DNA from 2 places in the Luteibacter mycovicinus genome. Region 1 is predicted to be linked to the other one. Evidence: predicted binding sites of a transcription regulator. Region 1 holds the regulator's gene; the other holds the start of a gene.
The links. Region 1 encodes HrcA, which represses chaperone genes, less so after heat shock. Its sites were predicted from a motif close to TTNGCACTCNNNNNNNNNGAGTGCNAA; they were not measured.

Region 1 (7,489 bases):
GACGATGGCGCGAACGAGTTCGAAGCGTTCGTCGTCGCGGACAAGACCGAGCAGCGCATGGCCCATCCGGCCGGAGGCGCCGCTGACGGCGAGACGGACGGGACGGGTCATGAAGTGACCCTGGACCAGAAGTCTTTCACCCCATCGATGAACGTCGTCGAGCGCGGCGTATGCTTCGCCGCCTCTTCGCCGACGAACGTCGCTTCGAGCTGGGTAAGCAACTCGCGCTGCTCCTTGGTCAGGCGAACCGGCGTCTCGACCACGACGGTGCACACCAGGTCACCCGTACGGCCGCCGCGAACGGACTTCACCCCCCGACCGCGCATGCGGAACTGATGTCCCGTCTGCGTCTCGGGCGGCACGTTGACGGCCACTTCGCCCTCGAGCGTCGGGACCATCAGTTCGGTACCGAGCGCGGCCTGAGCGAACCGAATCGGCACTTCGCAGTACAGATCGCTGCCATCGCGCTGGAAGATCGCGTGCTCGCGCACACGGACTTCCACGTAGAGATCACCCGACGGCGAACCGGCCGGACCGGCTTCGCCCTGCCCGGTCAGACGGATGCGGTCGCCGTTGTCGACACCGGCCGGAATCTGCACCGACAGCGTGCGTTCTTCTTCCAGACGGCCTTCGCCGTGGCATTTCTTGCAGGGCTTGTCGATCTTCTGGCCGGAGCCGTGACAGGTCGGGCAAGCCTGCTGAATCGAAAAGATGCCGTTCTGCATGCGCACGCGGCCATGGCCGGCGCAGGTGCTGCATTTGGAGACCTTGCCGTCTTCCGAACCGCTCCCGTTGCAGTGATGGCAGTTGACCTGGGTCGGAATCTCGATCTTCTTCTCGACGCCGAACACGGCTTCTTCGAGATCCAGATCCATCATGTAGCGCAGGTCGGCACCGCGACGCGCACGCTGGCGTCCGCCGCCACCGCCGAAGATGTCCCCAAAGATATCGCCAAAGATATCGCCGACGTCGCCAAAACCGGCGCCGCCGCCACGACCAAAGCCACCGCCTTCGAAGGCGGCATGGCCATGCTGATCGTACGCCGCGCGCTTCTGCGCATCGGACAGCACGTCGTAGGCCTCCTTGGCTTCCTTGAATTTCTCGATCGCAGTCGGATCGTCCGGATTGCGGTCGGGGTGGTACTTCATCGCCACGCGACGGAAGGTCGTCTTGAGGTCGCCCTCGGTCACGGTGCGCTCAACACCGAGAATTTCGTAGTAGTCGCGCTTGCTGCTCATTACACGCTTGCTTTCCCTGGACGGACGAACGCGCCGAGAGGTTTCCCTTCGACGCGATCATACCGGTTAACCGTTGTCACACCGCGGGCGCCGGGCCCGCGGTGTGCCGTTGCTCTACAGGACGAAATTACTTCTTCTCGTCCTTGACTTCGGTGAACTCGGCGTCCACCACGTCGTCCGGCTGAGCCGAGCCGCCGCCCGGTGCGGACTGCTGCGCGGTGTCCTGCGTGCCGCCACTGGACTGAGCCGCGGCGGACAGCGCCTGAGCGACCTGCTCCAGGTTGGTGATCTTCGCCTCGATGGCGTCCTTGTCTTCGCCGGTCAGCGCCTTCTCGAGTTCCGACACCGCGCCGTCGATGCTGGCGAGCTGCTCGGCCGGGATCTTGCCGCCGTGCTCCTTGAGCTGGCTGCGCGTGGCATGGACGAGCTGGTCACCCTTGTTACGCGTCTGCACCAAGTCGTGGAACTTACGGTCTTCTTCGCGATTGGCTTCCGCATCGGCGACCATGCGTGCGACTTCGTCATCCGACAGGCCCGAGCCGGCCTTGATCTCGATCTTCTGTTCCTTGCCCGTGTCCTTGTCCTTCGCGGACACGTGCAGGATGCCGTTGGCGTCGATGTCGAAGGTCACTTCGATCTGCGGCTGACCGCGCGGTGCCGAACGGATGCCGGAGAGGTCGAACTTGCCCAGCGACTTGTTCGCATTGGCACGCTCGCGCTCGCCCTGCAGCACGTGCACGGTCACGGCGGTCTGGTTGTCGTCGGCGGTCGAGAAGGTCTGCGAGGCCTTGGTCGGCACCGTGGTGTTCTTCTCGATGAGCTTGGTCATCACGCCGCCCATGGTCTCGATACCGAGCGACAGCGGGGTCACGTCGAGCAGCAGCACGTCCTTGACCGTACCGCCCAGCACGCCGCCCTGAATCGCGGCGCCGACGGCGACGGCTTCATCCGGGTTGACGTCCTTGCGCGCTTCCTTGCCGAAGAAGTCCTTGACGGCTTCCTGGACCTTGGGCATGCGGGTCTGACCACCGACGAGGATCACCTCGTTGATGTCGGAGATCTTCAGGCCGGCATCGTTCAGCGCCGTGCGGCACGGATCGATGGTGCCCTTGACCAGGTCTTCCACCAGCGACTCCAGCTTGGCGCGGGTCAGCTTGATGTTCAGATGCTTCGGACCCGTCGCATCGGCCGTGACGTACGGCAGGTTGACGTCGGTCTGGTGCGCGGACGAGAGCTCGATCTTGGCGCGCTCGGCGGCGTCCTTCAGACGCTGCAGGGCGAGCTGATCCTTGCGCAGGTCGATGCCCTGCTCCTTCTTGAACTCTTCCACGAGGTAATCGATGACGCGGTTGTCGAAATCTTCGCCGCCGAGGAAGGTGTTGCCGTTGGTCGAGAGCACTTCGAACTGCTTCTCGCCGTCGACGTTGGCGATTTCGATGATGGACACGTCGAACGTGCCGCCGCCGAGATCGTACACGGCGATCTTGCGGTCGGCCGTCGAGGTCTTGTCCAGACCGTAAGCCAGCGCTGCAGCGGTGGGCTCGTTGATGATGCGCTTGACCTCGAGGCCCGCGATCTTGCCGGCGTCCTTGGTCGCCTGGCGCTGGCTGTCGTTGAAGTAGGCCGGCACGGTGATGACGGCCTCGGTCACGGCCTCGCCAAGGAAATCCTCGGCGGTCTTCTTCATCTTCATGAGGACCTTCGCGGACACTTCCTGCGGGGCCATCTTCTTGCCATCGGCGGTCTGCACCCATGCGTCGCCGTTATCGTGCGCGACGATGCCGTATGGAACCAGCTTGAGGTCCTTCTGGACTTCGGCGTCGGTGAACTTGCGGCCGATGAGGCGCTTCACCGCGTAGAAGGTGTTCTTGGGGTTGGTGACGCTCTGACGCTTGGCCGGCGCACCCACCAGGACTTCGTTGTCCTTGGTGAAAGCGACGATGGACGGCGTGGTGCGATCGCCCTCAGCGTTTTCGATAACGCGCGCGGTCGAACCTTCCATCACTGCGACGCAGGAGTTGGTCGTACCGAGGTCGATGCCGATGATCTTGGCCATTGAAGTTGCTCCGTATTTCTAAGCGGCCCCCGCGGCCGCGACTGGTTTGGAAAATGGGGGTGTGCCCCATCGATTCAATATCTGGTGAGACTCCCCGCGGCGCGAAACCGACGCCGGACGGGGTTTGGTTCAGTTGTCGCGAACCACCGCCACGAGAGCCGGACGCAACAGGCGGTCGTTCAGCACGAACCCCTTCTGCACCACGGCCACCACGGTGTTCGGCGCGTGCTCGTTCGATTCGACCGAGCTGATCGCCTGGTGATGCTCCGGGTTGAACGGCTGGTGCAGCGGGTCGACGACCGACAGGCCGTTGGCCTGGGTCACCTTCTCCAGCTGCTTCAGCGACATTTCCAGCCCCTCGCGCAGCGTCTTCGCGTCGGCCGTCTGATTGGCCAGGCCCAGCGCGATGCCGTCGTACACCGGCAGCAGGTCGCCCAGCAGCTTCTCGTTGGCGAAACGGCGGGCCTGGTCGAGGTCACGCTGCATGCGGCGGCGCTGGTTCTCGATCTCCGCCTTCTCGCGCAGGACCGTCTCGCGGGCCTGGGCCAGCTCGACTTCCATCGCGGCAAGCTGGGCGTTCAGCGCGTCGAGCTCGGACTGTGCGCCGTTCTCGTCGACACCGCCGTCCTGCGCCTGATCCGGCGCATGGGGATCGTTGTTCTGCATGGTTACTCCAAATGTCAGCTTCACGGCCCTCCCTCGAGGAGGGCCGAACATTCGCGGGAAATACTAAACCCGCCTCCCGTGCCGGTTTATGAGGTCGCCGCGGCGCGATTCAAGGCGTCACTGAGCAGTCCGGCCGTGGCTTGTACCACGGGAATCACCCGCTCATATGCCATACGCGTCGGTCCAATAACTCCGATCGCGCCCAGCATCCGGCCGCTGGTGCCGTAGGTGGCGGTGACGATACTGCACCCGTCGAGGGCGGAAAAACCGGATTCCTCGCCGATGAACAGGCGCACGCCGGGCGCCTGGACGCACATTTCCATCAGCTGAAGCAGATCGCGCTTCTGCTGGAAGGCGTCGAAGAGGTCGCGCAGCCGCTCGATATCGGCCAGCTCCGAGTACCCCATGAGATTGGTCTGACCGCTCACCAGCACGTCGTCCGCATCCTCGACGGGGGTGAACGACGCGGTGGCCAGCTCCACCACGCTGGCCAGCTGGCGATTGAGCTCGCCCCCGGCCTCGCGCAGTTCGGTGGCGAGGTGCGCCCGGATGTCCGCTAGACGGAAGCCGGCGAACTGAGCGTTGAGATAGTTGGCCGCCTGCTCCAGCTCCGTGGCATCCAGCGGCCTGGCCAGCTGAACCACCCGGTTCTGCACCTGGTTGTCCGAGAACACCAGGATCACGAGGACCCGGGCGTCGGGCAGATTGACGAAGTCGATGTGGCGCAGCGGAAAATCGCCCTGGCGCGGCACCGTGACCACGCCGGCGAAGCGGGTCATCGCCGAAAGCAGGTTCGAGACATTGCCCAGCAGGTCGCGCGTGGTCGTCTGATGCGGAGGCAGCCCGCCCTGCAGGCGGGCCATGTCGTCGCGCGGCAACGGCTTCAGTTCGAGCAGGCTATCGACGAACAGACGAAGGCCGCGCGGCGTCGGAATACGCCCCGCCGAGGTGTGGGGCGATGCCACGAGGCCCGCTTCTTCCAGGTCCGCCATGATGTTGCGGATGGTCGCCGGACTCACTTCCAGGCCGGACGAACGCGCCAGCGTGCGTGAGCCCACCGGCTCACCGTCGGAAAGGTATTGCGATATGAGGGTCCGCAGCAGCCGGCGCGCTCGTGCATCGATGTCGTGACCGGAGAACGGATTCATGCGCCTGGCTGGTGTGGGAAAGGGGTTGGAAGCTCGCGCTATCAATAAGGTCTCGCCGCCTCGCTTGCAAGTCTCGGCTTATGCGACTCGCCTCCCGCTACAATCGGCGCGATTCCATCCGCCGCCTGGTTCTCATGCTCACGTCGCTCTACGTCCGCCAGTTCGCCGTCGTCGAAGAAGCCGAGATCGCCTTCGGTCCGGGCCTCACCGTGGTCAGCGGCGAGACCGGCGCGGGCAAGTCCCTACTGGTGGATGCCCTGATGCTGCTGGCGGGCGCCCGCGCGGACAGCGGCATGGTCCGGGCCGGCAGCGACCGCGCCGAGCTGGCCGCCGAATTCGACCTCACCGGCCTGCCCGAAGCCACCCAGTGGCTCCGCCAGGAAGAACTGGACGATGGCGAGACCTGCCAGCTGCGTCGGGTGATCCGCACGGAAGGCAGCTCGCGCGGCTGGATCAACGGCCGCCCGGCCAGCCTCGCCCAGATGTCGGCGCTGGCCTCGCTGATCGTCGAGATCCACGGCCAGCACGAGCACCAGGCCCTGCTTTCGCGCCAGCATCAGATGGCTTTGCTGGACGCCTACGCGGGTAACGAGGTCTTGCAGACGAGCGTCCGCGACACGGCCAAAGCCTGGCGCGACGCCGTGGCGCGCATCCGTACGCTGTCCGGCGGCGATGACCGCGAGCGCCAGATCGAGCTGCTCGCCCACGAACTGGAAGAACTCGACCGCTGGGCCCTCGCGCCCGCCGCGCTCGAAGACCTCGAAGCCCAGCATCGCCGGCTGGCCAACGCCGGCCGGCTGGCCGAGGGCGCCAATGGCGTCGTTGAAATCCTCGACGGCGAAAGCGAATTCGCTGTCGGCCGCGCCCTTTTGCGCGCCCATGCCGAGGTGTCGCGCCTGGCCGAGCTGGACGCCTCGCTCGTCCCGACCCTCGAGCTGCTCGACAGCGCCCAGATTCAGGTCGGCGAAGCCGTCGACGGCCTCAGCCGCTACGCGCAGGATGTCGAACTGGATCCCGAACGGCTCGCCGAGGTGGATACCCACCTCACCCACCTTCATGACCTCGCCCGCCGCTACCGCCTGCCCATCGAGGAACTGACGGCCAAGGCCGAGGAAGTCCGCGAGCGCCTTGCCGAACTGGAAGGCGCCGGCGATGCGCTCGACCGCCTGGGTCGCGAGCGCGATCGTCTGCGCAAGGCATGGGATGACGCCGCGTCGTCGCTGTCGAAAGCCCGCGCCGACGCCGCCGGTCGACTCGGCGGCACGGTGGCCGCGTTGATGGGCGAGCTCGGCATGGGCGGCGGCCGTCTCGAAGTGTCGCTCGAACCGGCCGAGGGCGACGACCCGGATCCGCAGGGCCGCGAGCGCTGCGAACTGCTGGTCAGCGCCAACCCCGGCCAGCCACCACGCCCGTTGCGCAAGGTGGCCTCGGGTGGCGAACTCGCCCGCATCAGTCTGGCGATCGAAGTCGCGACGCTGGGCAACGACAACATCGGCTGCATGATCTTCGACGAAGTGGACACCGGCATCGGCGGTGCCGTCGCCGAGGTGGTCGGCCAGAAGCTGCGTGCGCTGGGCGAGAAGGTGCAGGTACTCTGCGTCACCCACCTGCCGCAGGTGGCGGCGCAAGGTCACTCACACCTGCGCGTGGCCAAGGAGAGCGACGGCGATTCGACCCGTACGCGTATCCATCCGCTGGATGCATCCGGCCGTCGTGACGAGCTGTCGCGCATGCTGGGTGGGGTCGAGATTACGAAGGAGACGCGGGCGCACGCGAAGAAAATGCTGGATCGGGCTCAGGGGTGACCGTCAGGTCCTGATGAGCCCCCGCTCCTGAGCCATCCGATAAAGGTCCAGCTCCGACCCGGCATTGAGCTTGTTCATCACCGCCGCCCGGTGGATGTAAATCGTCTTCTGCCCGATCCCCAGTTCCGCCGCGACCTGTTTCGGCGCGCGCCCGGCCGCGAGTAAGAGGAATACCTCCCGCTCTCGTGCCGTCAGGCGGCTAAACGGATCCAGATCCGCCGAAGGCCGTCCCGAGCGCCGCTGCCGCAGATCCGAACTGAGATATTGCTCACCGCTAAGCACCGAACGCACCGCGGCGACAAGTTCCTCGGGCGCGACACCCTTGGTCACATAGCCGCGCGCACCGCGACGCAGCGCCTCGGAAACGTAAGGTTCGCCGTCGTGCATGCTCAGGACGACGATCTTCATCCCGGGCGAAATGCTCGCGAGATGCTCGATCAGCGGGAGGCCGCTACCGTCGGGAAGCGACAGATCCACCGCCACCAGGTCGGGGCGATGCTGGGTGACCGCATCGACAGCCTCGTCGGCATTGCGGGCTTCGGCAACGACGTCCAGATCGGGTTCAAGCTCGATGAG
Region 2 (7,489 bases), 1.4 Mb from region 1:
AGGCCTGCCCGCGGTCCTCGGCGAGCGGCGCATAGAAGTCATGGACGTTGCGCAGGACCGCGCCGATGTCCAGTTCCTCGAAGCAGGCGCTGCGCTGGCGATCTTCCAGTTCGGACACGCGCAGCAGCGCGCGGAAGCGTCCCAGCACCGTATCGATCTCGGCAACGCACGCTTCCAGCTGATCGCCTTCGGGCGTCTCGGCGAACTGTTGCTGCAGACGGTAAAGCCGCGTGCGCATGCGCGTCAGCGGTGTGCGAAGGTCGTGGGCGATGTTGTCGCTGACGCCCTTGACCTCGCCCAGGAGGCGCTCGATTTCGCCCAGCGTGGTGTTGACCGTCGCGGCGAGCAGGTCGACCTCGTCGCCGCCGCGGCTCACGGGTAGACGCACGCTTAGGTCGCCTTCGCGGATGGGCTCCATGGCTTGCTGAATCGCACGGATGCGGCGGGCTGGCCCTCGTGCGATGAGCACGCCGCCCAGTACGCCCGGGATCAACGTGAGCGACAGGCCCCAGAGCAGGCCGCGCCGGATGATCGCACCGAGGCCGTCGATCGTGGTGCTGTCCTTGATCACGACCAGGCGGCGTCCGTCGGGGAGCTCCCGCGTGATGCCGCGTGCCCGCATCGGCGTATCGCGCGAGGCATCCACCAGCATGGCCTTCACCGAGGTCACGGTGCCGTCCTCGCTCAGTTCATCCGGTACGCGGGCGATGTTGCCGGCGACGCGCCGGCCATGGGCATCGAACAGGCCCACGCGCATGAAGCCCTGGACGTCGACCGCACTGGCCGTCGCCACCGTGTCCGGAAGGTTCCGCGCGTCGGTGCCTTCCAGATAATGGATGCGTGCGACCAGCATCTGGTCGACCACGCGCGACAGGTAGCGTGACGCCTCCCACTGCACCACGCCAAGCAATACGACACACCAGATCGCGAACAGCGCCCCGTAGATGAGGATCAGTCGTGAGGTGGCGGAACGCCAGGCGTCAGTCAGCGGGCGCAAGGAGATACCCCGATCCACGAACGGTACGAATCAGAGGCGCCTGCCCCGCGCCGTCGATCTTGCGGCGCAGGCGTCCGATATGGACGTCGATCACGTTGGTGCCCGGATCGAAATGGAATCCCCAGACGTGCTCGAAGATCATCTGCCGTGTGACGACCTGACCGGCATTGCGCATGAGGAATTCGAGCAGGCGAAACTCGGTGGGCAGCAGCGTGAGCGGCTGACCGCCGCGCAGCGCGTTGTGCCTGACCAGGTCGAGTTCGAGGTCGGCGACACGCAGGCGGGTTTCGTTGGCGGCGGGCCGGCGACGACGCAGCAGCACTTCCGCTCGCGCGGCCAGTTCGTCCGGTGAAAACGGCTTGGTCAGATAATCGTCGCCGCCGGCGCGCAGACCGCGCACGCGTTCGTCGACATCGGACAGCGCGCTGATCATCAGTACAGGCGTATCGATACGCCGCTCGCGCAGCGCGGACACGATGTCGATACCGTCCATGCCGGGAAGCATGCGGTCGAGAGTGATGATGTCATAGCCATCGGCCAGCGCGCGGGTCAGCCCGTCGCGGCCATTGGCCACCCACTCGGCCGTCAGGCCGTGCGCGCTCAGCTCCGCGACGATGTCGCGGGCGGTGACTTCATCGTCTTCGATGACCAGTGCCCTGGGCATCCGCTTGGACTCCTGACTCAAAGGGGCAACGGAAAACGGCCCCACGAGGGGGCCGCTCCGGATCTTACGCCGAACGGGGCACTCAGGCCGCGATGGCGACGCGCATCTTCTTCATGGCATTCGCTTCGATCTGACGGATACGCTCGGCGGAAACACCGTACTCGTCCGCAAGATCCTGCAGCGTGGCCTTGTTGTCTTCCGCCAGCCAGCGACGCTGGATGATGTCACGCGAGCGGGCATCCAGGTTGCCGAGCGCCGACGACAGCGCGCCCATCTGGTTGTTGCTCGCGTCTTCCTCGGCGAGGTTGTCGTACGGGTCGGCGCCTTCGTCGACGAGGAAGGCGGCCGGTGCCGGCTTGTCGTCGTCATCGGCATCGGCCGGGGCCTCGAAGCCCACGTCACGACCCGACAGACGCGATTCCATCTCGCGGACGGTGGCTTCCGGGACACCCAGGTCGTGAGCGACGACACGGACTTCCTCGGCATTCATCCAGCCCAGGCGCTTCTTGCTCTTGCGCAGGTTGAAGAACAGCTTGCGCTGCGCCTTGGTCGTGGCGACCTTCACGATGCGCCAGTTGCGCAGGATGAACTCGTGCATCTCGGCACGGATCCAGTGCACCGCGAAGCTCACCAGGCGAACGCCCTGATCCGGGTCGAAACGCTTGACCGCCTTCATCAGGCCGATGTTGCCTTCCTGGATGAGGTCCGACAGCTGCAGGCCGTAGCCGTTATAGCCGCGGGCCACATGGACCACGAAACGCAGGTGGGACATAACGAGCTGCTTGGCGGCGTCAAGATCGGCGTCGTCACGGAAGCGGCGCGCCAGCGACTGCTCCTCGTCAAGGCTGAGCACCGGGATGCGATGAACCGCCGAGATGTAGGAATCCAGACTGCCGACGACGCTCGGGAGCCCGTAGTTACGGGTAACGAGTGCTTGAGACATGTGTGGAACCTCCTGAAAGTCTGTATGCAGATTAGCAGTCCCGATGTGAGAGTGCTAAGTCAGCCCGAAGTTCATCGGTTAACTGTACGCTATGGTACAGAAATACCCCCGGCCTGTCCAGAGTCGGTGCCGGGGTGTTCAGGAGGCAGACGGCTCCCCGGCCGCGAAAACGCGGCGCCGAGGGCGTCGACGGCGGCTATGTGTCCGCCGTTGCTACAGTTATTGGGGCTTGAAGCTGACTTTAAAGGGCGGAGACCAAAGCGGCCTTTGGCGGCAGCGACCAGTCGATCGGCGCCTCCCCGCGCGATTCGAGGTACGCGTTCGTGTCGGCGAAGTGCCCACAGCCCAGAAAACCGCGATGCGCCGACAGTGGCGACGGATGCACGCTGCGCAGAATCTTGTGGCGCCTGGCGTCGATCAGCTGGCCCTTCTTCTGGGCATGGCTACCCCAAAGCAGGAAGACCAGGCCCTCGCGCTCGCGGTTGAGGGCGTCGATCGCCGCATCGGTAAATCCTTCCCATCCCTTGCCCTGATGCGATGCAGCCTGTCCCGCTTCCACGGTAAGCACCGCGTTGAGCAACAGGACGCCCTGATCGGCCCAGGGCGTGAGGCATCCGTGGTCGGGGCGCGGTATACCGAGGCTGGCCTCGATTTCCTTGAACATGTTTTGCAGAGAGGGCGGCACGCGGACGCCGGGCCGCACGGAAAAGCTCAGGCCGTGCGCCTGTCCGGGACCGTGGTACGGATCCTGGCCGAGGATGACGACGCGTACGCGATCGAAAGGCGTGTGCGCGAACGCATTGAAGATCTCGGGGCCGGGCGGGTAGATGACCTTCCCCGCCGCCTTCTCCTCGCGCAGAAATGCCGACAGCGCCAGCATCTCCGGACGATCGAGGTAATCGCCGATCCGCTCCTTCCACGATGCTTCCAGCTTGACCCGCTCGTTCAACCTTCCGCCCTTTCACGCAGGTGTAGCGCCACCCGCAACTGGAACAACAGCTTCGTGATCAGCAACTTTTCTTCCACCGGCTTCTCGACGAGATCGTTCGCGCCGGCGCGCAGCAACGCGGCCTGGTTCGCGGGGTTTTCGTCGCCGGTCATGATCAGCGTGGGCAGCTGCCCCTTGCCGTAGCCGAACTCGTTGCGGATGCGTTCGACGAGATCGCCACCGGTGAGTTCACCCTTGAGGCTGACGTCGGTAAGAACGATGTCGGCGCCCATGTCGCCACGGGCCTTCGCCTCGTGCAGGTACACGATGGCGTCTTCGGCGCTGATCACGTGGTGCACCGTCAGGCCGTACTTTTCCATCATGCGGCGCGTGGCCAGGGCGACCACACGACTGTCTTCGACGTACAGCACCTCGCCCTCGGCACCGCCTTCCGGGCGCACGTAGCCACGGATGAATTCGGCCAGCGCGCCGAAGCCCAGTGACTTGTCGAAGTAGTCGGTGACGAACTCGCCGAGTTCCCGGCGATGAAGGCGCTCTTCCACGTCGCCGGAGACGACGACGATCGGCATGTAGATCTGCGGCGCGGATTCGCGCACGAAGCGTGCGATGTCCAGACCGTCCATGTCGGGCAGCCGCAGCGCCACGGTGACGAAGTCGAAGACCCCTCGCTGCAGTTCGGCTTGCGCCTCCGCGCCGGTGGAGACGCCCACGATCTCGACGCCCGGCACCTCGGCGCTGACCACGCGCGAAATCAGCTGGCGGACGACCTTGGAGCCGTCGACCAGGAGAATCCGCGGCGCCGCGCCGGCAACGCCTGAACCGATGTGAGTCGCCACCCCAAATCCCCTTGTCTAGACCGCCGCGGCGCGACGGATCTGTCGTGCACTCACCAGACGGGCACCCAGCCAGCCGAGCAACGCGGCGGCGACGGGTACCGAAAGCAACAACCACGCGGGCAACCCGCCGAAGCTCACACTGCCATCGTACGCGGCCGCAAGACGTCCCACCGGGCCGGCCATCGCAAGTTCGAGCACGACGGCCAGCACCACGGCCAGAACGCCGGCAAGAAACCCGAGCCAGATGCCCGCGTAGAGATAAGGACGGCGAACGAAGGGACGGCTGGCACCGATAAGCAGCAGCACACCGATCTCCGCGCTGCGGCTCTGGATATCGACACGAATGGTGTTGCCGACCACCAGAAGGGCCGCGACACCCAGCAAGGCCGCCAGCAGGCTCACCGCCCGCGTACCCACGCCAAGCAGCGCGTCGAGACGCTGGCGCCATGCGCCGGTGTCCTGAACCATGTCGACGCCCGGCGTGGCCTTCATCGCATCGACCAGGCGTCCGGCATCGTCAGCCGCCAGGCCCGGCCGGGGCTGGACCGAGAGGACGTATGGGAGCGGATTGACGTCGAGGGACTGCAGGGAGCCGGAAAACCCCTGAACTTCGGCGAGCTCATCGAGCCCGTCTTTGGGCGTGCGAACGACGACGTCCGCCACTTCCGGGCGCCCGCGCAGCGCGGAGGCGGCGGTTTCCGCCATGGCCGCGTTCTGGCCCGGCTTCATGAAGGCGCTGATGGACTGGTTGCGGCCCAGCGCGTCGCCCATACGCTCGACGTTGCCGAGCAGGAGGTAAAACGCGAGCGGCAGAGCCAGGGCCACGCCCATGACGGCGACGGTCAGCAACGTGCTGAGCGGCCGGGCCGCCAGACGGCGCCAGCTGATCGACAGGCTCCAGGCGTGATGCTCGCGCCAGGCGCCGACCTTGCGCCCTTCGCTGCGCTGGGTCTTCGGCGGCTCCGGCGGACGACGGGATTCGCGAACGGTATTCATACGACCTCCGTCGCAGGCACGTCGGCCACCAGCTTGCCGTGGTCGAGTACGACCACCCGCTTCTTCATTCGCTTGATCAGCATGAGGTCGTGGCTGGCCACGAGGACGGCCGTGCCGACCTGCTGGAATTCCGCAAAGAGGGTCATGATTTCCATGGCCAGCTGTGGATCGAGGTTGCCCGTCGGTTCGTCGGCAATCAGGACCGCCGGCTTCGCGACGATCGCGCGCGCGATACCGACGCGCTGCTGCTCACCCGTGGACAGCGCCTCGGGCAGCTGTTTTTCGTAGCTGAGCAGGCCGACCTTTTCCAGAGCGGCGCGCACGCGACGCGACCGGTCAGCCGGCGCCACGCCGGCGATCACCAGCGGCAGTTCGACATTGGCGAAGACCGTGCGATCCAGGAGCAGGCGGTGATCCTGAAAGACCATGCCCAGCTTGCGGCGGATGCGCGGGATATCCGACGAGCGGACCGTGTTGAGTTTCTGGCCGTCGAGGGTGACGACGCCGTTGGTCGGCCGTTCGATCATGGCCAGCAACTTGAGCAGGGTGCTCTTGCCGGCGCCGGAATGCCCGGTAACGAAGGCCATTTCACCGGCCGCGACCTGGAACGATACATCGGTAAGGGCCTGGTGACCGCCCTCGTATCGTTTGCTCACCAGATCGAAACCGATCACCGCATTACCTGTTGGCCCGTTGGACCCCAGAGGATAAGGGATGTCGGGTGGGTTGTGCGGGGTGGAACGTGCCGGGCATGTGCCGGACGGGATGCAAGAGCGCGCGCGGGGCGCGAAAGGCCTACGAAGCGGTGATGGGGTGCCGCTTCATTGCTTCGTTGGCTTTCCGCGCGCGGGGCGCGCTCCTACCGGTCGTGGGTTTACCGACCGCCGAACAGCCGGCCGATGCGGCGGAAGAAACCGACCTTCTCATGCGTATGCGGTGCAGGCGCCGGAGCGGCAGCGGCAGCGGCCGGGCGGTTCGCTGCGACCTGACGCGACGGGCGGCTGCCCTGACGCGACTGACCATCCGCGTGACGCGACGGGGCGGCTGCCTTCGGGCCTGCGGCCTGATCGGTGGCGCCGCTACCCTCGACGTTCTCCACGCCTTCGCGCGCGCCGCGGCCACGACCACCGCGACGGCGGCGACGCTTCTTCGGGGCGCCATCGGCAGCGATGGCCTCGGCGGCGGCCGGCAGCTCCTCGACCGACTCGGCAACGATCACGGTCTTTACCGGGACCTCCGTGGAGGCGGCGGTGAAGCCACCGACCGGGGTGTCCTCGCGCGGCGGGCGCGGGCGACGCTCGCGGCTGCCGGAGCGCTCGCCCGAGCGGGAACCGCCACGACCACCCTCCCGACCGCCACGACCGCCCTTCTCCGGCGGTGCGCCGCGCGTCGGGATGTGACCGCCCGTATCGTTCGGATCGTCGACTTCGTCCTGCACGCCGTCGGCACGCGGGCGCGGCGCCGGCATCACCAACATCTTCGCTTCGATCGAGGCGGTCGGAATCTTCTGGTTGATGTACGTCTCGATGTCCGGAAGGCCCATCGCGTAGAGGTCGCAGGCAAAGCTGATCGCGTCGCCTTCAGCGCCCAGGCGGGCCGTACGGCCGATGCGGTGCACGTAGTCCTCGGCATCCTGCGGCAGGTCGTAATTGAAGACGTGACTGACGGCGGGAATATGCAGACCGCGCGCGGCGACGTCGGTCGCCACGAGCATGTCGATCTGGCCGTCCTGGAAACGCTGCAGCAGCTTCTGGCGCTTGACCTGCGGCACGTCGCCCGAGATGGCGCCGACACGGAAGTTGTGGCGCTTGAGGCGATCGGTGATGCGCTCGGCGGCGGCCTTGGTGTTGACGAAGATGATGCTGCGCTCGGCCTTGGTCTCTTCGAGCAGGTTGAGCAGCAGCGGCATCTTCTCTTCCTTGGACGGGAAGTAGACGACCTGGCGGACGCGGTCGGCGGTGACGTTTTCCGTCTCGACGACCAGCTTTTCGGCCTCGTGCATGTGCTCGTAGGCCAGCTCCAGCACGCGATGGCTCAGCGTGGCGGAAAACAGCAGCACCTGACGCTGCTCGCGGGCCGGCAGGCGGCGGAAGATGAAGCGGAC

Region 2: rpoH (RNA polymerase sigma factor RpoH) is a predicted target of HrcA. The motif match lies at 2,636-2,662, and genes of this name have one in related genera.

The regions. Positions count from the first base shown of each region.
Region 1 is NZ_JQNL01000001.1:460,987-468,475, forward strand. It holds gene dapB (4-hydroxy-tetrahydrodipicolinate reductase) at 1-111, opposite strand, end outside; gene dnaJ (molecular chaperone DnaJ) at 108-1,238, opposite strand; gene dnaK (molecular chaperone DnaK) at 1,366-3,294, opposite strand; gene grpE (nucleotide exchange factor GrpE) at 3,424-3,960, opposite strand; gene hrcA (heat-inducible transcriptional repressor HrcA) at 4,047-5,108, opposite strand; gene recN (DNA repair protein RecN) at 5,243-6,913, shown strand; gene FA85_RS02065 (response regulator transcription factor) at 6,917-7,489, opposite strand, start outside.
Region 2 is NZ_JQNL01000001.1:1,844,223-1,851,711, forward strand. It holds gene FA85_RS08300 (sensor histidine kinase) at 1-997, opposite strand, end outside; gene FA85_RS08305 (response regulator transcription factor) at 981-1,661, opposite strand; gene rpoH (RNA polymerase sigma factor RpoH) at 1,744-2,604, opposite strand; gene ung (uracil-DNA glycosylase) at 2,846-3,553, opposite strand; gene FA85_RS08320 (response regulator) at 3,550-4,389, opposite strand; gene ftsX (permease-like cell division protein FtsX) at 4,405-5,385, opposite strand; gene ftsE (cell division ATP-binding protein FtsE) at 5,382-6,059, opposite strand; gene rhlB (ATP-dependent RNA helicase RhlB) at 6,260-7,489, opposite strand, start outside.